One region of the Micromonospora sp. CPCC 205739 genome, then DNA from elsewhere that is predicted to be linked to it. Evidence: riboswitches for the same ligand, from Rfam matches in the RefSeq annotation. Region 1 holds a riboswitch; each other region holds the start of a gene.
The links. Region 1 has a riboswitch for cyclic di-AMP ahead of V6U88_RS12135 (coiled-coil domain-containing protein). Riboswitches for the same ligand answer to the same signal wherever they lie in the genome.
Positions count from the first base shown of each region.

Region 2: it holds a riboswitch for cyclic di-AMP, as region 1 does, so the genes downstream of both, V6U88_RS14890 (C39 family peptidase) here and V6U88_RS12135 (coiled-coil domain-containing protein) in region 1, are expected to answer to the same signal.
Region 3: it holds a riboswitch for cyclic di-AMP, as region 1 does, so the genes downstream of both, V6U88_RS04210 (coiled-coil domain-containing protein) here and V6U88_RS12135 (coiled-coil domain-containing protein) in region 1, are expected to answer to the same signal.
Region 4: it holds a riboswitch for cyclic di-AMP, as region 1 does, so the genes downstream of both, V6U88_RS26525 (transglycosylase family protein) here and V6U88_RS12135 (coiled-coil domain-containing protein) in region 1, are expected to answer to the same signal.

Region 1 is NZ_JBAKHS010000006.1:106,449-111,038, forward strand. It holds gene V6U88_RS12130 (carbonic anhydrase) at 240-902, shown strand; gene V6U88_RS12135 (coiled-coil domain-containing protein) at 968-1,987, opposite strand; cyclic di-AMP (ydaO/yuaA leader) riboswitch at 1,992-2,122, opposite strand; gene V6U88_RS12140 (YibE/F family protein) at 2,289-3,638, opposite strand; gene V6U88_RS12145 (heavy metal translocating P-type ATPase) at 3,945-4,590, shown strand, end outside.
Region 2 is NZ_JBAKHS010000008.1:219,783-224,372, forward strand. It holds gene V6U88_RS14880 (peptidoglycan-binding protein) at 1-81, shown strand, start outside; gene V6U88_RS14885 (alpha/beta fold hydrolase) at 131-886, opposite strand; gene V6U88_RS14890 (C39 family peptidase) at 992-1,813, opposite strand; cyclic di-AMP (ydaO/yuaA leader) riboswitch at 2,050-2,191, opposite strand; gene V6U88_RS14895 (hypothetical protein) at 2,493-3,254, opposite strand; gene V6U88_RS14900 (hypothetical protein) at 3,409-3,909, opposite strand; gene V6U88_RS14905 (acyltransferase family protein) at 4,115-4,590, opposite strand, start outside.
Region 3 is NZ_JBAKHS010000002.1:56,732-61,321, forward strand. It holds gene V6U88_RS04200 (SRPBCC family protein) at 1-270, shown strand, start outside; gene V6U88_RS04205 (hypothetical protein) at 286-792, opposite strand; gene V6U88_RS04210 (coiled-coil domain-containing protein) at 910-1,965, opposite strand; cyclic di-AMP (ydaO/yuaA leader) riboswitch at 1,970-2,101, opposite strand; gene V6U88_RS04215 (cation diffusion facilitator family transporter) at 2,243-3,157, opposite strand; gene V6U88_RS04220 (HelD family protein) at 3,350-4,590, opposite strand, start outside.
Region 4 is NZ_JBAKHS010000025.1:40,161-44,750, reverse strand. It holds gene nhaA (Na+/H+ antiporter NhaA) at 1-288, opposite strand, end outside; gene V6U88_RS26530 (universal stress protein) at 586-1,239, shown strand; gene V6U88_RS26525 (transglycosylase family protein) at 1,381-2,052, opposite strand; cyclic di-AMP (ydaO/yuaA leader) riboswitch at 2,051-2,223, opposite strand; gene V6U88_RS26520 (hypothetical protein) at 2,666-2,791, shown strand; gene V6U88_RS26515 (peptidoglycan-binding protein) at 2,793-3,677, shown strand; gene htpG (molecular chaperone HtpG) at 3,730-4,590, opposite strand, start outside.

The DNA of each region.
Region 1 (4,590 bases):
CCGTCATGGTATGGCCAGCCGGCCGGCTTTTCCGCCCTGGCCTCCGCGCACCCCGAGGCCGTCCGGCCGGCCCGTGGGCACGGCGGCGAAACACGGTGCCGACGTCGCGGCAATGTATGAAATCCATATCACGTATACCTTGACGTATCTTTCGCTGCGTGTGACGGTGGGCGGCGAGGCCGCCTCCGTCGCCGGCCGGCTCTGACCAGGTCGATCTCGCGAGGGACCGAGGTGAGTCAATGACCCTGACCGATCCGACGCAGGCACTCGCCGAGCTGCACGCCGGCAACCGGCGCTTCGTGACCGGCGCGCAGCGCCACCCCAACCAGGACTCCCGACACCGGGCGGCGGTCGCCGACGGTCAGCACCCGTTCGCGGTGATCGTCGGCTGCTCCGACTCCCGCCTCGCCGCCGAGATCATCTTCGACCGGGGCCTGGGTGACCTCTTCGTGGTCCGGACCGCCGGACACACCGCGGGCCCCGAGGTGCTGGGCAGCGTCGAGTACGCGGTGAGTGTCCTGGGCACCCCGCTCGTGGTGGTGCTCGGGCACGACTCCTGCGGCGCCGTGCAGGCCGCCCGGGACGCGGTACGGACGGGCACGGCCCCGGCCGGGCACCTGCGGGCGGTGGTGGACGCGGTGGTGCCCAGCCTCCGGCGGGCGGCCGAGCAGGGCGTCGACGACGTCGACGGGATCGTGGACATCCACATCGGGCACACCGTGGAGACGCTGCTCGGCAACTCCGCCGTACTGGCCGACGCGGTCGCCGCCGGGCGCTGCGCGGTGGTCGGCATGTCGTACCGGCTCAGCGCCGGCGAGGTGCGCACGGTGGCCGCGGTACCCGCCGGCGGGTCCGCCGCCGTGCCGGCCCAGGCCGGCCAGGCGAGCGCCGTCACCGGCTGACACCCCGCGACGCGACGAGGGCCGCCCCCCACCGGGGACGGCCCTCGTTCGGTACGCGTCGCGCGCTACAACATCGACATGTGCACGTGGTCGGTGTGGTCCGACGGTCCGCTGTACGACTTCCATCCGGTCGCCGGGAACCAGATCTGCCGGTTCCAGATCACGTAGTAGATGCCGAGCCGGTCGGCGTTGCGGATCAGGAACGCGGCGAGGTTGTTGCCGTACATCCGGGTGTCGTTGTTGTGCCAGGGCGCGAAGCCGCTGCTCTGCAACGACCAGTCGCAGGCCTTGCCCTTCGGGTGCTCCCACGGCCCGCCCGGCCGGTAGCAGCCGACGAACCGCTTGAAGCCGGCCCGCCGGACCTCCTTGTACGCGTGCAGGGTGCGTGGCGTGATGGTGCCGGAGGTGGTCGGGTCGTCCTCGGTGCGCGACTCGGGGCGCCAGCCGCCGTCCGCCGTCCGGCCGGGAGCGATCCGGGCGACCGGCGAGGTCGCGTCGACCAGGCCGCCGGTGAAGCCCCGGCCACCGACCAGCGCGAGGGCCTTCTCCGCCTCCCGGCTCTCCCGGGCCATGTCGTTGGTGAGCTTCTGCTGCTCGCGGACCTCGGCGTCGAGGGCCAGCTTGGCCTGCTCCGCGCGGTTCTTGGCGGCGGTGACCCTGGCCAGCTTCTGCCCGTTGACCATGTTCAGCTCGTCCAGCACGGCGGCGCGCTGGACGAACGAGTCCGGCCCGCTGCTCTCCAGCAGCGCCGCCACCGCGCCGATCCGGCCGGTCCGGTACGACTGCGCCGCGATCTGCGAGACCTGCGGCCGCAACGCCTCCAGCTCGTCCTGCGCGCGCTTCACCTCCCGCCCGAGCTGCTGCTGGCGCTTCTTGGACTTCTCCAGCTGGGTCTTCGCCTTCGAGTACTCGCGGTTGCGCAGCTCGATGACGTCGGTGAGCAGCTTGGGCTCCTCGTCCTCCTCGTGCCCCGAGGGGGTGGGGGTCGAGGGCGCGGCAGTCGCGGCTGTCGGGCCGGCGAGGATGGCCAGAGCGGCGAACACGGCCACCACCGGAGTCAACCAGCGGCGCAGGGGTGCCGTCACAGTGTTCCCTTCCGTCGACCGCCGACCGGGTTAGCTGACGGGTTCGGGACGGAAGTGGCCCCTACCGCTCGCGCGGATTCACCCCATGTACCTGGTTCCCCGGCTCGCCTCACGGCGATTGGGCGGCGGCACCGCAGGCGCCGCTGCGCGCCTTCGGCGGTGACCGGCAGCGAGGTTACCTGACAGTCGTACCGGGGATCTACGTCCAGAACCCGACTAAAAGCGTTATTTCGTCGTGGCGGTACGTGACGAGTGACGCGTTCGTCAGGTTCCGCGTCGGCGTCGGTCACGCAGCGGAGTTTCACCATGCGGTGTCCGTGCTCCTTTCCGGGTCGGGCCACCGTGCGGGGGCCGGGGTGGACGGTCCGCCGGGGCGCGACGCGCTCAGCGCCTCGAGCGCCGCGTCCCGGTCGGCGGAGGGGCGGGGCGTCGGTGCCGGGCCCTCGCCCGACGCCGAATCGGACGCCGGGCCGCGACCGGCGGTGGCGACCAGCGCGGCCAGCGCGGTGGTCAGCGGTACGGCGGCGATCAGGCCGAGTGTCGCCACCGCGCTGCGGACGATCTCCTGGGCCAGGAACTCGCTGGTGAGGATCTGGCTCACCGACCGGCTGTCGGCGGTGAGCAGGAGCAGCAGCGGCAGCGACGCGCCCGCGTACGCGAGCACGATGGTGTTGACCGTGGAGGCGATGTGCGCCCGGCCGACCCGGGTGGCGGCCCGGTAGAGCTGGATGCGGGACAGGCCGGGGTTGGCGTGCGACAGCTCGGTGACCGTGGCGGCCTGGGTGACGGTGACGTCGTCGAGCACGCCGAGCGAACCGATGATGATGCCGGCCAGCAGCAGCCCGTGCAGGTCGACGTCGCGCTGGTACATCGACAGCGTGGTGGCCTCCTCGCTGCCGAACCCGGTCAGGTGGGCGGCGGCGGTGGCCAGGCTGCCGAGGACCCCGGTCAGCACCAGGCTGCCGAGCGTGCCGAGGACCGCCACCGAGGTCTGCGCGGTGATCCCGTGGGTCAGGTACAGCACCACGAACATGATCAGCGCCGAGCCGGTGATCGCGATCGGCAGCGGCGAGCCGCCCGCGCCGATGCCGGGCACGACGAAGGTGAGCAGGATGGCGAAGCTGGCGCCCAGCCCGGCCAGTGCGGCCAGCCCGCGCAGCCGGCCGAACGCCACGATCGCCGCCGCGAAGAGCGCGACCAGCCAGATCAGCGGCTTGCCCCGCTGGTGCTCGGCGATCTGGTAGCTGCTGGCGGTGGGGTCGGCCGGGTCGGAGAGCTGGACCAGCACCACCTCGTCGCCCACCGCCACGGTGGGCGCGCCCGGGCCGGCCGGTACCGGGGTCTGCACCTGCTGCCCGCTGTCCGGACCCTGCTCGACCTTGACCGTCACCGTCCCGCACGGACCCTCGGCCGCGCCGGGCGACCCGTCGGGGACCTCGGGTGTCGGCGGGCAGGGCTCGGTCAGCACGCGGGTCACCGTCCCGTGGTGCCGCGGCGGCTCGGCACCGCCGTCGGCCTGCCGGGAGTCGCGCGGCCAGAGCACCAGCGCGGCGATCACCGTGATGACGAACAGCGGGACCACGGTCGCGACGAGGATCCGCCGCACCCCCGGTGGGGCGGACGGAGCGGGACGGGTGTGGTCGGCGCCCATTGCGAGTCTCCCAACGATCCAGGGCGGGGTACGTGTCAGCCGGCCGGTCGGTTCACCGGCCGGCGGTGCGCACCGGGGCGCGTACCGAAGTCTCGCCCCCGGGTGCCAGCGTGCTCACGCAGGGTGAGCGGGTCGCGCGGTCGGCGAGCCGCCCGGGTGGATCGCCACGGCAGCGGACCCCGACGCGGTACGCGGGGCCGCAGCAGCGGCGGGCGGAGTGTCATGGCCGGAGAATCGTAGCGAGGTTCGCTGTGGGTCCGCCCGGTTCGCACCACCGGCAGCGCGCCCACCAGGCATCTTGGGGGCATGGACCAGCACGCCGGACCTGCCCGGCACCCGGCGCCGGACCAGCACCGGGGGCACGACAAGCACGCCGGCCACGACCCGGAGATGTTCCGCCGCCGGTTCTGGCTGTGCCTGGCGCTGACCCTGCCCGTGGTGGTCACCAGCCACATGGTGATGGACTGGTTCGGCTACCGGCTGGAGTTCCCCGGGCGGTCCCTGGTCGGGCCGGTGCTCGGCTCGGTGGTCTTCTGGTGGGGCGGCTGGCCGTTCCTGGTCGGTGCCGTCCGCGAGGTGCGCGACCGGGCTCCGGGAATGATGCTGCTGGTCGGGATGGCGATCACTGTCGCGTACGCCGCCTCGCTCGCCACCAGCCTGGGCGCGTTCGAGCTGGACTTCTGGTGGGAGCTGGCCGCCCTGGTCACCATCATGCTGCTCGGGCACTGGCAGGAGATGAAGGCGATCGGCCAGGCGCGGGGCGCGCTCGCCGCGCTGGCCGCGCTGCTGCCCGACGACGCCGAGCGGGTCGGCGCGGACGGTGGCGTGGAGCGGGTGCCGGTGGCCGAGCTGGGTGTCGGGGACGTGGTGCTGGTCCGCCCCGGTGGCCGGGTGCCGGCCGACGGGCGGATCGTGGACGGCGCCGCCGAGCTGGACGAGTCGATGGTCACCG
Region 2 (4,590 bases), on a different contig from region 1:
CAGCGGTTGCTGCTGGCCATCTACGACGGCGCGACGGTGCCGGCCGCGGCCAGCCTGCCCAGCAGCGGCTGCAGCTACTGAGCGACCCGGGGGCGGGCGGTCGGGCCAGGGCCCGGCCGCCCGCCGCCGCTCACAGGTACGGGTCGAGCAGGGCCAGCACCGCCGCCGGGTCCTCCACGTGCGCGTTGTGCCCGAGGCCGGGCAGGGTCACCACCGGCACGCCCAGCTCGGCGAGTTGCGCGTCGGTGACCATCGGGTCGTGCTCGCCCCGGGCCAGCAGCACCGGGACGTCGGTGGCGGCCAGCAGGGCGGGCAGCTCCGGCGCGCCGACCGCGAAGGCGGCCGGGTCCATGGCCAGCCGCCAGCGGCCGTCCTCGACGCGCAGGCCCGCGTCGACCACCGGGTGGTCCGGCGCGAACAACCCGCCGAGGCCGGCCACCTTCAGGTAGCGGCGGGCCGCCTCGTCCCGGGTGGCGAACCAGGTCACCGGCCGCTCGGCCAGCTCCCGCGCCCGGGCCAGCTCGGTCGGCGACCAGACCGCCTTGATGCCCAGCCCCACCACCGCGTCGACCGGCAGCCCCGCCTCGCGGGCGGCCAGCGCCAGCGCGACCACCCCGCCGAGGGAGTGCCCGAGGACCACCAGCCGCTCACCCGGCCGCGCGCCCTCGGCCGCCGGGACGAGCCCCGCCGCGACCTGGCCGGCGAGCCCGGCGAAGGAGTAGCCCGGCAGTGGCGGCGAGAAGCCGTGCCCGGCCAGGTCCGGCGCCAGCCAGCGCCCCGGCCAGCGATGCTCCAGCAACGGCGCCCAGGGCAGCCACACGTCGCCGGTGGCGCCCATCCCGTGCAGCAGCAACAGCAGTCGGCGGGTACCCGAGTCGTCGGTCATGGGGCGCAGTGTGCCATCGCCCGGTTCCGCCGCGCGAGACCCGCTCCGACGACGACGGGCACCGACTCCCAGGGGAGCCGGTGCCCGTACGTGTGGCGGTGCGGATCAGGCCGAGTAGCCGCGGGTGGCGATCCAGTTCGCCAGGTCGATGGTGCTGATCCAGTACGTCGGCACGTTCGGGTCCGCCGAGTCGGCGATCCGGACCGTACGGCCGTCGTTCTTGTAGCCGACCACGGCGATGTAGTGGCCGCCCGGGAAGGAGTGCCAGCCACCGGCGGTGTCGGTGGCGGACCCCGCCACGTTCGCGACGACACCCCGCCCGTCGTTGATCGCCTCGATGACGTCGGCCTGGAGCCGGTCGATCTGCGCGGAGCTGGGGGTGCCCTCGAACATCCGGGTGCGGTACGGGTCGCCCTTGACCGACTGGTTCAGGACCCGGGTGGTGTCCCGCGCCGAGTTGGTGCCCATCTCGGTGGTGCCGAGCGGACCGGCCAGCTCGTCCTGGCTGCGCTCGACGCCGGCCGCGCTGAGCGCGTTGCGCACCGCCGCCGGGCCGCAGTTGTAGTAGGTGTTCTGCGCCTGGTAGTCGATCCGCAGGACCTTGGTCGACGGCGGCTTGGGGGCCGCCTTGCGGGTCAGGTCCGGGTCCGCCTTGCCCCTGGTGGCGGCCGACGGCGAGGCACTCGGCGAGGGCGACGGGCGGTGATTGGTGGCGGCGCGGGCCTGGCCGCGGGTGGCGATGTCGTCCAGCCGGGGCGCCACCTCGGCGGCGACGGCGGCCGAGGTCTGCTGGCGGGCGGGCGCCTCGTCGGCGAGCAGGGTGGTGGCGCCGGAGACCAGCACGAGCGCGGCGGCCGAACCGGCGACAAGCTGGTACGACCGCTCGCCGGCCAGCCGGCGCAGCTGCCGCTTCAGGGTGTGCTTCACGTGTTTTCCTCCACGGTACGAGGGCGGGAGCGGCGTGCCGGGCCGGCGCGTGACGGGACGTCACCCGCGGTGTCAGGACCGGTGTGGGGGCCGCTCGGCGGGGGTGCGCCCGGGCAGTGGCCGGGCGGCGGGGTGTGGGCCGGATCAGCGCGCGAGGGCGCGGCGGACCTGCGGGAACACCCCGGTACCGAGGTGGAGAGAAAGCCGAGGGATGCGAGAGTGCTGCACGAAGTGGAAACTCCTTCCGACACCGCCTACCGGGTTAGCTGACGGATTCGGGCGGGAAGAGCGCCCTACCACGGGCCGTGGCCCGCGGATTCACCCCAGACGTGCGTGGGTCCCCGGTTCGTGGAAATCACGATTGAGCGGGTCGGCGCGGCGTCGCCTCTTGCGATCGGAAACCGCACCGGACCGGGGCGACACTACTGGCCGCTCCACCTGCCCGCCAAGCGTCCCCAGCTGCGTAAACATGATCGGTGCCACGAATTTGCCGTACAGTTCGGCACTGACGTCACTCAATGGGACAGGCGTTTGTTATGGCACGGTCGGGTCACAACCGGACAGCCGGGCAGCAAGGTCCGCCGTTCGCGGCGATCGATGTCACCGACTGTTACCGATGACCGTTTCCCCGATTCCGGTGACGCGACTCACGGAATTCAGGTAACGATTCGGTCGCGCGTCAGCCCACCCGGGCCGGACGCCAGCGCGCCGCGGGCGTCGTCCGCGCCGCCGCCGTCGCCGCCCGTGGCGCGGGCACCCGCCCCGGACGCAGCCGCTGCGCCGCCGCGTACGCCTCGGCGGCCAGGGCGCGGGCCGCCTCGGCGGCCAGTTCGGCGTCCCGCCACGCCGACCGCTCCCGCCCGGCCGCCACCCGGTACGCGTCCCGCCGGCCGTCGCGGACCGCCCGGGCCAGCAGCACCTCCTGCTCGACCGGGTGCCGCCGGGGGTCCCAGCCGTCCCGGTGCGCGAAGACGTCCCGCAGCCGCTCCACGGGCAGCTCACCCCGCCAGTGGGCGGCCACCGCCGCCTGGTGCAGCCAACGCTCCCGGCCCGCGTACTCGGCCGGCGTGCGGGGGGTGTGCGGGGCGGGCAGCGCGGCGGCGCCGACGAAGCGGCGGGCGGCGGTCTCCGCCTCGTCGTACGCCTCCCAGGCCCGGTCCACCTCCTCCTGCGCGGCCAGCCAGGCCTCCCGCCACCGGCGGGCGGTCTGGGCGGCGCCGGCCGCGGCGACGGCGACCTCCTCGGCGTACCGGCGCAGGTCCGCCAGCTCCGTCGCGGGGGTGGTGGCCGGGGACGGATCGACGGCCGGGTCGGCGGCGGCCTCCCGCTCCGGGCGGGCGACCAGCACGGTGAGCACGGTCAGGGCGAGCACGAGCAGGGCCGACCAGATGGCGGCGGCGGTCGGGACCTCGACGAGGAACTGGTAGACGACGGTGTTCATGGTCGGCACCTCCCGGAAGGGGGACGCGGATGAGGAGTTTGCACGCGGCCCGGGGGCGGCGGGGCGAGGCCGAGGGCGACGACGCGTACCGGCGGGCGTGTGCGGTGATGGGGTTCTCGACAGGTGCGGTCGCGGGTCACCCCCGCGTGGGCGGTCAGCCGAGCGGCGGGGCGCGGGGACCGGTGGCGCCGACGGCCAGCCCGGCCAGGGGCAGCGGCGCGGTGACCGGGTGGGCCGGCCGGCCGGCCGGGTCGATCGAGGCGACCGGGTCGAGTGGGGCGGCGGGCGCGGCGACGAGGGCGCGGCCCGCGCGCTGGGCGTCCCCGACGCCGAGCGTGACGGCGGGCCCGGAGGTGAGCGTCGCGGCGGGGCCGGCGGTGAGCGTCGCGGCGGAGCCGTCAGCGAACGTGACGACGAGGGTGGCGGGGACGGCGGCGAGGTCGACGGCGGCCGCGCGGACGGCGGACACGTCGGGAACCGCCAGGTCGGCGAAGGCCGGCGCGTTGGCTGGGCGCGGGGCGGCGGCGAGCGCGCCGGCGTCGGGCGCGGCCGAACCGCCGAGGGAGAGCGCGACCGCCAGGGCGAGGCCGGTCAGCAGCCGGGAACTCCAGCGCGCGACCCACCACAACGGACTGGTGGGCGCGACCGGGAGCACGGCACCACGCTACCGCCGATGCCAGGTGATCGCAGCGTCGCCGGCGTGTCGGCGCGGCACTCACGACCGGGCGACCTACGAGCGCCTCCCGTTTGCGGCGTGTCGGGCAATCCCTCGGCAACGTCACCCCGACATGCCGCCAAAGCGGGCGAGGTCGACGGGCCCGGGACCGGACCGCGCTGGACCGGCCAGGGTGGACGGGGGTTCAGTGCGGGTCGCGCGGGCCCGCGTACTCGATCGGGCGGCCCGCCGGGGCGTCGGTGCCGGCGGCCCGGGGTGCCGGCGTGGCGCGCGGCGGCGGCTCGGTGTCCAGGGTGGACGGCTCGGGTGCCGGGGCGGGCCGGCGGCGGCGGGGGGCCAGGCGGCGCATCATCGGCGTCTCCACCCAGCGGTGCAGCAGGGCGGCCAGCACCAGGTTCACCGCCAGGAAGCCGAGCACCGCCAGCGGGCCCCACCAGCCGGGTAGCCCGACGCCGAGGTGGCCGGTGGCCCGCAGCACGGTGACCATCACCAGCACGTGCACCAGGTAGAAGGCGAACGAGACCTCACCGAGCCAGACCAGCCGGCGGTGCCGCCACGGCGAGGGCAGCCCGCGTACGTCCGCGTCCGCCGCCGCGGTGATGACCAGGATGTACGCCACGGAGAGGATCGCGGCCCAGAGTTCGGCCCGGATCCACTGCC
Region 3 (4,590 bases), on a different contig from region 1:
CCGGTCACCTACCAGGCCGACGTCCTGGTGGTCTCCGACGGCGAGATCGTCACGGTGGCCCGGCAGCAGCCGGGGACGACGGTGCGCAACCACACCCGGCTGCGAGCGGAGGGCGACCTGCTGCGGATCGACGTGGAGATCACTCTCTCCGCGCCGGCGCCCCTGTTCGGGTACGCGTTCCGCCAGGCCCGGGCCGCGCACCTGGGCCTGGCCAGCCGGCTCGGCGCGGCGCTGGACCGGGAGGCCGACGGGGGCCCGGTGCCGAACTGAGCCGCCGACCCCCGCTCAGCGACGGCCGGCCGGCGTGGCCGCCGCCGTCCGGCGGGGCGGGACGGCGCGGCGGGTCCGGCCCCACGGCTTCCAGGTGGAGATCACGGCCATGGTGACCAGCAGGGTGGTGGAGACCGCCGGCGCGACCACCACGTCGATCCGCTGGTGTGCGGTGGCGTCCGGTCCGGCCGCCGCGCGCACGTTCGGCGTCAGCGCGAACAGCACCAGGCCGGTCATCACCGTGGTGAGCACCAGCTTGACCACCACCCAGCGCCAGCGCAGCAGCCCCCACGGGGTCAGCAGCGCGCTGGCCACGCCGACCAGCCAGACCAGCACGCTCAGCGGCGCGAAGAGCCAGGTGACCACCAGCGCCGCCGCCGGGTAGACCACCCCCGGGGCGGCCCCGCGCAACCCGGCGACGCCGAGGGTGAGCAGCACGAGGTCCGCGCCGAGCCAGCCCAGCGCGGTCACCAGGTGCAGGGTGAGCAGGGCCTTACGGGCGTGGGGGGAGAGTCGGCTCATGCCCCCGATGCTCGTCCGGCCGCCGCGGTCCGTCGTGGGCCGACCGACGACATCGCGCGTACGTCGGCGCGCGTACGGCGGGGCCCGTCCGTGCCGGACGGGCCCCGCCGGGTCGGTCTAGTAGACCGACAGGTGCACGTGGTTGGTGTGGTCGCTGGACGGGTCGCCGCCCGCCCCGCTGTACGACTTCCACCCGCTGCTGGGCAGCCAGATCTGCCGGTACCAGATCACGTAGAGCACGCCGAGCCGGTCGGCGTTGCGGATCAGGTACGCGGACAGGTTGTTGCCGTACGTCCGGTCGCCGCCGGTGGCGTCGCCGCCGAAGCCGTTCTTCTGGGCGGCGAAGTCGCAGGCCCGGCCCTTGGGATGCTCGCCGGCGCCACTGGGGCGGTAGCAGGAGACGTACCGGGTGAAGCCGGCCGCCTGGGCCTGCTTGAGCGCGTTGAGCATGCGCGGGGTGATGCAGCCGTTGGCCGGGGTCGGGTCGTTGACGCTGCACGACTCCGAGGGCCAGGACCCGTCGGGGTTGCGCGGCGCCGGCCGCGCGTTGGCGGTGGAGGTGCCCCGGTTGGCGCCGCCGCCGGCACGGGCGGCGGGCTTGTCGGCGGCGGCCACCGCGAGCGCCCGCTCGGCCTGCTGCTTGCGCTTGGCCATCACCGCGACCTGCTTGCGCTCCTCGACGATCTCCTTGTCGAGCGCGGCCCGGGTGCGGCTGGCCTCGTCGCGGGTGCGGATCAGGTTGCGCAGCTCCCGGTCCTCGTTGCTGGCGACGGTCTCCAGGGCCGCCGCCCGGTCCAGGAAGCCCTCCGGGCTGGTGCTGTTGAGCAGCGCCGACACCGGCCCGAGGCGCCCGGTCCGGTACGCCACGCCGGCGATCTCGCCGACCTTGCCGTGCCGGACGGTCAGCTCCGACTCGATGTTCTTGAGTTGGTCGTTCAGTTCCCGCTGCCGCTTGGTGGAGCGTTCCAGCGCCGCCTTGGCGTCGATCCAGCCCTTGCCCGCCGCGTCGAGCTGGGCGCGCAGTGCGGGGGTGCCGCCCTCGGGGTCGCCGGGGGCGGCGAGCCGGGTGGCGGGGGGAGCGGCGGTCGCCGGGAGCGGCGCGGACGACACGCCGAGGGCGAGCGCCGCGACGACCGCGGCCGCCAGCCGGGCAGTGGTACGTCGTACGTGCATGCACATGTCCTTCCGTCAGCCGCCGACCGGGTTAGCTGACGGGTTCGGGACGGAAGATCCCTACCGCTGACGCGGATGCACCCCACGAACTTGGTTCCCCGGCTCGCCCTGGCGGGCGATTAGGCGGCGGCCACCGCCGGCACCGGTGGGTGCCGCCTGGCGGAGGCCGGGACCGAGCCTACCGGTACGGAAGTGACGCCCGCCCGGTTCGTGACTCAGGGTACGGGAGTGAATCCTGGTGTAGGTGGCACAACAGGACAATAGGTGTCCGATTTCGTCACCACTCGACCTGCCCGCAGGCGCCGGGGGCGGCGCCGGGCTCGATCTGCAGGGTGGCGTGGTCGATGTGGAAGTCCTCGTGCAGGGCGGTGCGGGCGGCGGCGAGCACGGTGCCGACCTCGGCGCCGGGGGCCATGGTGAGGTGGGCGGAGGCGACGTCCATGCCGGAGGTGAGCGTCCAGACGTGCAGGTCGTGCACCTCGGCGACGCCGGGGACGGCGATCAGCCGGTCGTGCACGGCGGTCACCTGGAGGTGCTCCGGGGCGGCCTGGACCAGGATCCGGACCGCCGCCCGGCCGAGCCGCCAGGTCCGGGGGAGGATGAACAGGGCGATCGCGACCGCCACCGCCGGGTCGGCCCACCACCAGCCGGTGCCGGCGATGAGCAGCGCGGCGCCGATCACGCCGACCGAGCCGAGCAGGTCGCCGAGCACCTCCAGGTACGCCCCGCGCAGGTTGATGCTCTCCTGCGCCCCCGGACGCAGCAGCGCGAACGCGACGAGGTTGGCCAGCAGGCCGAGCACCGCCACGGCCAGCATCGGCCCGGTCCGTACCTCCGGCGGATCCTCGAACCGGCGTACCGCCTCGACCAGCACGTAGACCGCCACCCCGCTGAGCAGGACGGCGTTGGCGAGCGCGGCCAGCACCTCCAGCCGGTAGAGCCCGAAGGTGCGTTGCGGGTCCCGGTCCCCGTGCCGGATGGCGGTGATGGCGGCCAGCGCCATGCCGATGCCGAGCACGTCGGTGAACATGTGCCCGGCGTCGGAGAGCAGGGCCAGCGAACCGGTGGCGAACGCGGCGACCGCCTCGACCACCATCAGCGCGGCGAGCAGCGCGAAGGCCGCCCAGAGCCGGCCCCGGTGGCGGTGCGCGGCGTTCGCCACCGACCCGTGGTGGTCATGACCTGCGCCCACGCCCACACCTTCCGTCGCCACCGCGCCCCGAGCCCAACCTATGCTCACATCGCTATATGTGCAACTGACCGGTCCACCTCACCCACCCCGTCGGGCCGCACCTTCAGAAGAAGCGTGGCTGTTCCGCGCGCGGAGGCCCCTCCTTCTCCGAAACTGCGCGATCCGGAGCGGGGGTGCGGGAGGGGGTGGGGGTCAGGGGGTGGGGTCGATGGTGGTGAGGCGTTGGGTGGCGCGGGAGAGGGCGACGTAGAGGGTGCGGACGCCCGAGCCGGGGTCGGCGCGGATCTCGCTGGGGGCGACCAGCACGACGCCGTCGTACTCCATCCCCTTGGCCTGCAGGCTGGTCACCACCTGGAGCCGGCCGCCGCCGCGCCCGCCCAGCCAACCGGCGACCTCGTCGCGGCGCGGCACCGGCGTGATCACGCCGACGGTGCCCTCCACCTCGCCGAGCAGCGTGTCGACGGCCTCGGCGGTCGTCGCCGCCAGCCGGTCCGCGTCGACGGTCAGCGCGACCGGCTCCACGCCGGTGGAGCGGACCGCCGTCGGCAGCGCCAGGTCGGGGTAGAGCCGGCGGATCTCCGCCGCCGCCACCGCGAAGATCTCCGCCGAGTTGCGGTAGTTCGTGGTCAGCGCGAACCGGTGCCGCCGACGCCGGCCCAGCGCCTGCTCCCGGGCCCGGTCCAGCTCCTGCGGGTCGCCGGTCCACGCGGTCTGCGCCGGGTCACCGACCACCGTCCAGGAGGCGAGCCGGCCGCGCCGGCCGACCATCCGCCACTGCATCGGCGAGACGTCCTGCGCCTCGTCGACCACCACGTGCGCGTAGTCGCGGTAGTCCTCGGGGCGCTCCCGGGCCGCCGCCCGGGCGGCGCGCTGCCGATCGGCGAACGTGCTCAGCTCGCGGACGCCGCCGGCCAGCTGGTACGGGTCGCGCTTCGCCTTCGCCGGCCGCACCGGCTTGCCCAGCAGGGCGTCCAACTCGTCGAGCAGGGCGATGTCGGCCACCGTCGGCCCCTGCGCGTCCAGCGTCCGGTACGCCTCGGCCAGCAGCGCGGTCTCCGCCCGGGACAGGATGCCCCCGGCGTACCGGCGCAGCCGCTCCGGCCGGGCCAGCCAGCCCAGCACGTGCCGTGGGTGCAGCCGGGGCCACCACGCCTTGAGGAACTCCCGGAACTCCGACCGTTCGATGATCTCGTCCTCGAAGGCGCGCTGCTCGGGCAGGCGGGGCACGGCCAGCCGGCGGGCCTGCGTGAACAGCGCCCCGAGGACCGCGTCGAAGGCCATCCGGCGCACCTCGTTGCGCCGGGCGCCCCGGGACAGCGTCCGGTCCCGGATGCCGTCCAGCTCGCGGCGCTCCAGCCGCAGCAGCGTGCCCCGGTAGAGCAGGCGCAGCTCGTCGGGGCCGTCCGGCACCGCGTCGTGGACCGCGCGCTCCA
Region 4 (4,590 bases), on a different contig from region 1:
CTTGAGTTCGAGCCCGGCGACGAAGAAGAAGATGGCGAGCAGGCCGTCGGCCGCCCAGGTGGCGAGGCTGAGGTCGAGGTGCAGCGCGGACGGGCCGACCGTCAGGTCGCGCACCCACCGGTAGCCCTCCGCCCAGGGCGAATTCGACCAGATCAACGCCAGCAGCGCCCCGGTGAGCAGCAGCGCGCCGCCCACGGTCTCCTTACGGAGGATGGCGGAGATGCGGCTGGTCTCGCCCCACGAGTGTCGGGCGAACAGGCTGGTACGGCGCCGGGTGGCGTCGGTCACGGAAACTCCTCGTCGGCAGGGGTCGCGTCATCCATCGCCGACCAGACTTCCCGGCACACCTGGGCCAACCCTATCCGCCGCCGCGGCGGACACATCGACCGTCGCGACGGCCCGCGCTCGTGGTCCGGCGCGGTGACTGTCCTGGTACCCGACGGCCGCCCGACGAATCATGCCGGGTGGTCCAGCCCGTCGCCGCGCGCCAGCCGGCGAGAAGAGTGACCCGAGTCGACGAGTCATGCGCATCCTCCCCGGCCGGGAGCGGCGGCTTACCCGGGGGCGGGTCGGGTATGCACGCGCGTGGACCAGTGGTGGTGGGTGCTCCTCGCGGTGGTGGTCTGGCTGGCGACCGGCCTGCTGACCGCGGCCGTCTTCGTCACCCGCGGTGGGCACCGCAACCTGCTCTGGTACCTGGTCGGGGGCCTGCTGGGGCCGCTCTTCGTACCCATCGCGGTAGAGCGTGGCCGGGCGGGTACCCGGCGGGTCGAGGTGCGGTCCCGGCCGCCCGCGCCGACCGGGACGGGACTGCGGGTCCTCGTCGGCGTGGACGGCTCCCCGGACTCCGACCGGGCCCTGCGCGCCGTCGTGCGCGCGCTGGGCGGCACCGCCAGCGAACTGGTGCTGGTCGCGGTGACCAGCCCGGACCTGGTCGACGTCGAGGCGACCGAGGAGGACCGCCGGATCCGCCGGATGCTCGACGACCGGGCGGACGCGCTGCCGGCGGAGTTGCCGCAGCCGAGCATCGAGGTGGTCGTCGGTCATCCGGCCGACGGGCTGCTGGCGGTGGCCGAGGCCCGCGACGTCGACCTGCTGGTCGTGGGTCGGGGCGGTCACGGGCTCGGCGAGCGACTGCTCGGCAGCGTCGCCGAGGACCTGGCGCACCGTTCTCCCCGCGCCGTGCTGCTCGGCAGCCTGCCCGACCGGGCCGGGTCACCTCCGGCCCGGGACGGTTGAACCGGGCGCGACGAGCACGCCGGCGACCGTCGCCGGGCCGGCGCGGACCCGTGAGCGCCCGGCCGCGGGCGGCGGCCGGGCGCTCACGTGTTCGGGTGTGACCTGCCCGTCCGGCCCCCTGCGGGGCCGGACGGGACGGGATCAGAGGGCGAGCTTCTGACCCGGGAAGATCAGGCCCGGGTCGGCGCCGACGACACCCTTGTTGCGCTCGTACAGCGGGCGCCAGCCACCGGCCAGGCCCCGGGCGTCGGCGATCTTCGACAGCGTGTCGCCCGGCTTGACGACGTGGACCTTGCCCGTGCCGGCCGGCGCGCTGCGCCGCTGGCTGCGGCTGCTGGGCTGTTCCCCACGCGACGAGCGCTCCTTGGTGGTGGCCCGCGTGGCGCGCCGCTCCGACTTCTGCGACTTCTGCGACTTCTCGGAGCTGCCGGCGTAGCTCTTGGTGGAGCCGCCCTTCTTGCCGCAGGTCGGCCAGGCGCCGATGCCCTGACCGTCGAGCACCTTCTCGGCGATGGCGATCTGCTCGCCCCGGCTGGCCAGGTCGGCGCGGGAGGCGTACTTCTTGCCGCCGTAGCCGGACCAGGTGCTCTGCGAGAACTGCAGGCCGCCGTAGTAGCCGTTGCCGGTGTTGATGTGCCAGTTGCCGCCGGACTCGCACTGGGCGATCGCGTCCCAGTTGACGCTGGCGGCGCTCGCCGGCGACGCCGGTGCCAGCACGGCGGCGACTCCGGTGACCGCACCGACGGCGAGCGTGCCGAGGGCGATGCGGCGCGAGCTGACCCGTCGGTGACGGGCGGTGTATTCAGTTGCCATGTGGATTCCTCCACGCCGACGAGGTGAGCTGTCGGGTTCGGGCCGAGGAGCCCGGCCGCCGTGGCGGCTTCACCCCGAGGTGACGTGCACCGAGGAACGTGTGGGTCCCCCGCTCCATGCCCGGTGACAAGGTCCCAGCGGCCGGCGGCATGGATTAGGCGTTACCGGCCGTGGTGTCCGCGATCGCGAACACCAACGACGTTAGGAACCGTTTCGGCGGATTGCCCACCTCTTGTGAAGTTCTTCACCCGGCTGAGCGACGGCGCCGTGCTTCGAGTTGCGGGTTGGTCGGCGGTGCTCTACAAGGGCCGGTCGGGAACCTGTCACGACTGGGCCGAAAGCCTCGCTCCGAGCGGCGGATCAGGTGCCGTCCCCTCGCCGTTTTCGCTGGTCAGGCGGCCTCGATCGGTGGCCCGCGCCGCTGGACGGTCAGCGTTGCCGCTGATTGGCGACTCATGTCTGGGCAGCCCGGCCGCCGACTCGGACGGTAGGGAGCAGAGCGCGGCCGCGGCGCCGACGCGTCGGACCCGCCGGTTGCCGGGCGCCGGTGCCCTGGCCAGCACGATCCGCCCCGGTTCGCGGCGGTCGACCATCCGCGAGAGGAAGGACCTTCATGGACGCCGTAAGCATCGACACCGACTACCTCGTCGCCACCTTGGACGAGGACGACGACCCGGAGAGCCTGGCCGGCGACGAGGTCGACTTCGACCTGGCCGCCGCGCTGGAAGAGGAGGAGTGAGATGGGCGTGCACCTGGCGCCCGCGCTGCGGGTGCTGCGCGAGGAGATAGACACCCGATGGCCGCAGCGGGACCGCAAGTCCGACGGCTGGTTGGGCGACGCCAGTCACCAGGCGCGCCGCTCGGACCATAATCCGGACAGTGACGACCAGTCGGTCAACGCGGTGGACGTGGACGTCGACGGGATCGACCCGCTGCTGGTCGTCCGGCAGGCCGTCAGCCATCCGTCCACCCAGTACGTCATCTACGACCGGAAGATCTGGAGCCGTACCCGCAGCTTCCGGCCGGCCCGGTACACCGGGCCGAACCCGCACGACAAGCACCTGCACGTCAGCGTCAGCCACCAGCGGAGCCTGGAGGACAGCCGCCACCCGTGGGGCATCGCCACCGCCACGACTGCGCGGCTCGGCGACCGGTTGCTGCGCGCCGGCTGTCGGGGCGGCGACGTCCGGGAGTTGCAGGCCGTCGCCAACCGCCTCGGGGCCCGGCTGACGGCCGACGGGGTGTTCGGGCCGGCCGTGGCCGCCTGGGTACGGTCGTTCCAGACCGCCCGGAAGCTCACCGCCGACGGGGTGGTCGGCCCGCGTACCGTGGCGGCCCTGCGCGCGGCCGTCAAGCCGGCCCCGTCGGTGCCCAGCGGGCGACCGGCGACGCCGGTGTCCGAGGTCAGACCGGGCTCGCGGACGCTGCGGCGCGGCAGCAAGGGCGGGGACGTGGCCTTCGTCCAGCGGTTCGTCGGCGCGAAGCGGTGCGGCCCCGCGAGCGGCGCCTTCGACGCCAAGACCGAGGCCGGGGTGCGCTGGTACCAGGGCATGCGGGGGCTGACCGTGGACGGGGTGGTCGGCCCGGCCACCTGGGCGGCGATGGGCGTGCGGGTCGGTTCCTGACTGAGCAGGCGGCCCCGGCCCGGCGCTGCACCGGACCGGGGCCGTCGTCGCGTCAGAGGGTGCGGGCCAGCCGGTCGGCGAGGAGCCGGGCGAAGCGGGCCGGGTCGGCCAGGTCGCCGCCCTCGGCGAGCAGCGCCATGCCGTACAGCAGCTCGGCGGTCTCGGTGAGCGCCGCGGAGTCGCCACCGCGCTCGTGCGCGGCGCGCAGGCCGGTGACCAGCGGGTGGGTCGGGTTGAGTTCGAGGATGCGCAGGACCTTCGGCACCTCCTGCCCCATCGCGCGGTACATCTTCTCCAGCGTCGGGGTGATGTCGTGCGCGTCGCCGACGAGGCAGGCCGGCGAGGTGGTCAGGCGGGACGAGAGCCGCACCTCCTTGACGCTGTCGGCGAGCGCGCCGCCGAGGAAGCCGAGCAGGGCGGCGTACTCCTTGGTCTGCTGCTCCCGCTGGGTCTCGGCCTCCTCGCGTTCCTGCGCGGTGTCCAGGTCCACCTGTCCCTTGGCGATCGAGCGCAGCGGCCGGCCGTCGAACTGCGCCACCCGCTCCACCCAGACCTCGTCGACCGGGTCGGTGAGCAGCAGCACCTCGTAGCCCTTGGCGCGGAACGCCTCCATGTGCGGGGAGTTCTCCAGCGTCGCCCGGGTCTCACCGGTGGCGTAGTAGATCTCCTCCTGGCCGTCCTTCATCCGCTCGACGTAGTCGCGCAGGGTGGTCTGCTCGGCGGCGTCGTGGGTGGAGGCGACGGAGACGACGTCGAGGATCGCCTGCTGGTTGTCCGGGTCCTCCAGCAGCCCCTCCTTGACGACCCGGCCGAACTCCGACCAGAACGTCCGGTACCGCTCGGGGTGCTCGGCGCGCATCTCCTTGACGGTGGCGAGCACCTTGCGGACCAGCCGGCGGCGGACGATCTGGAT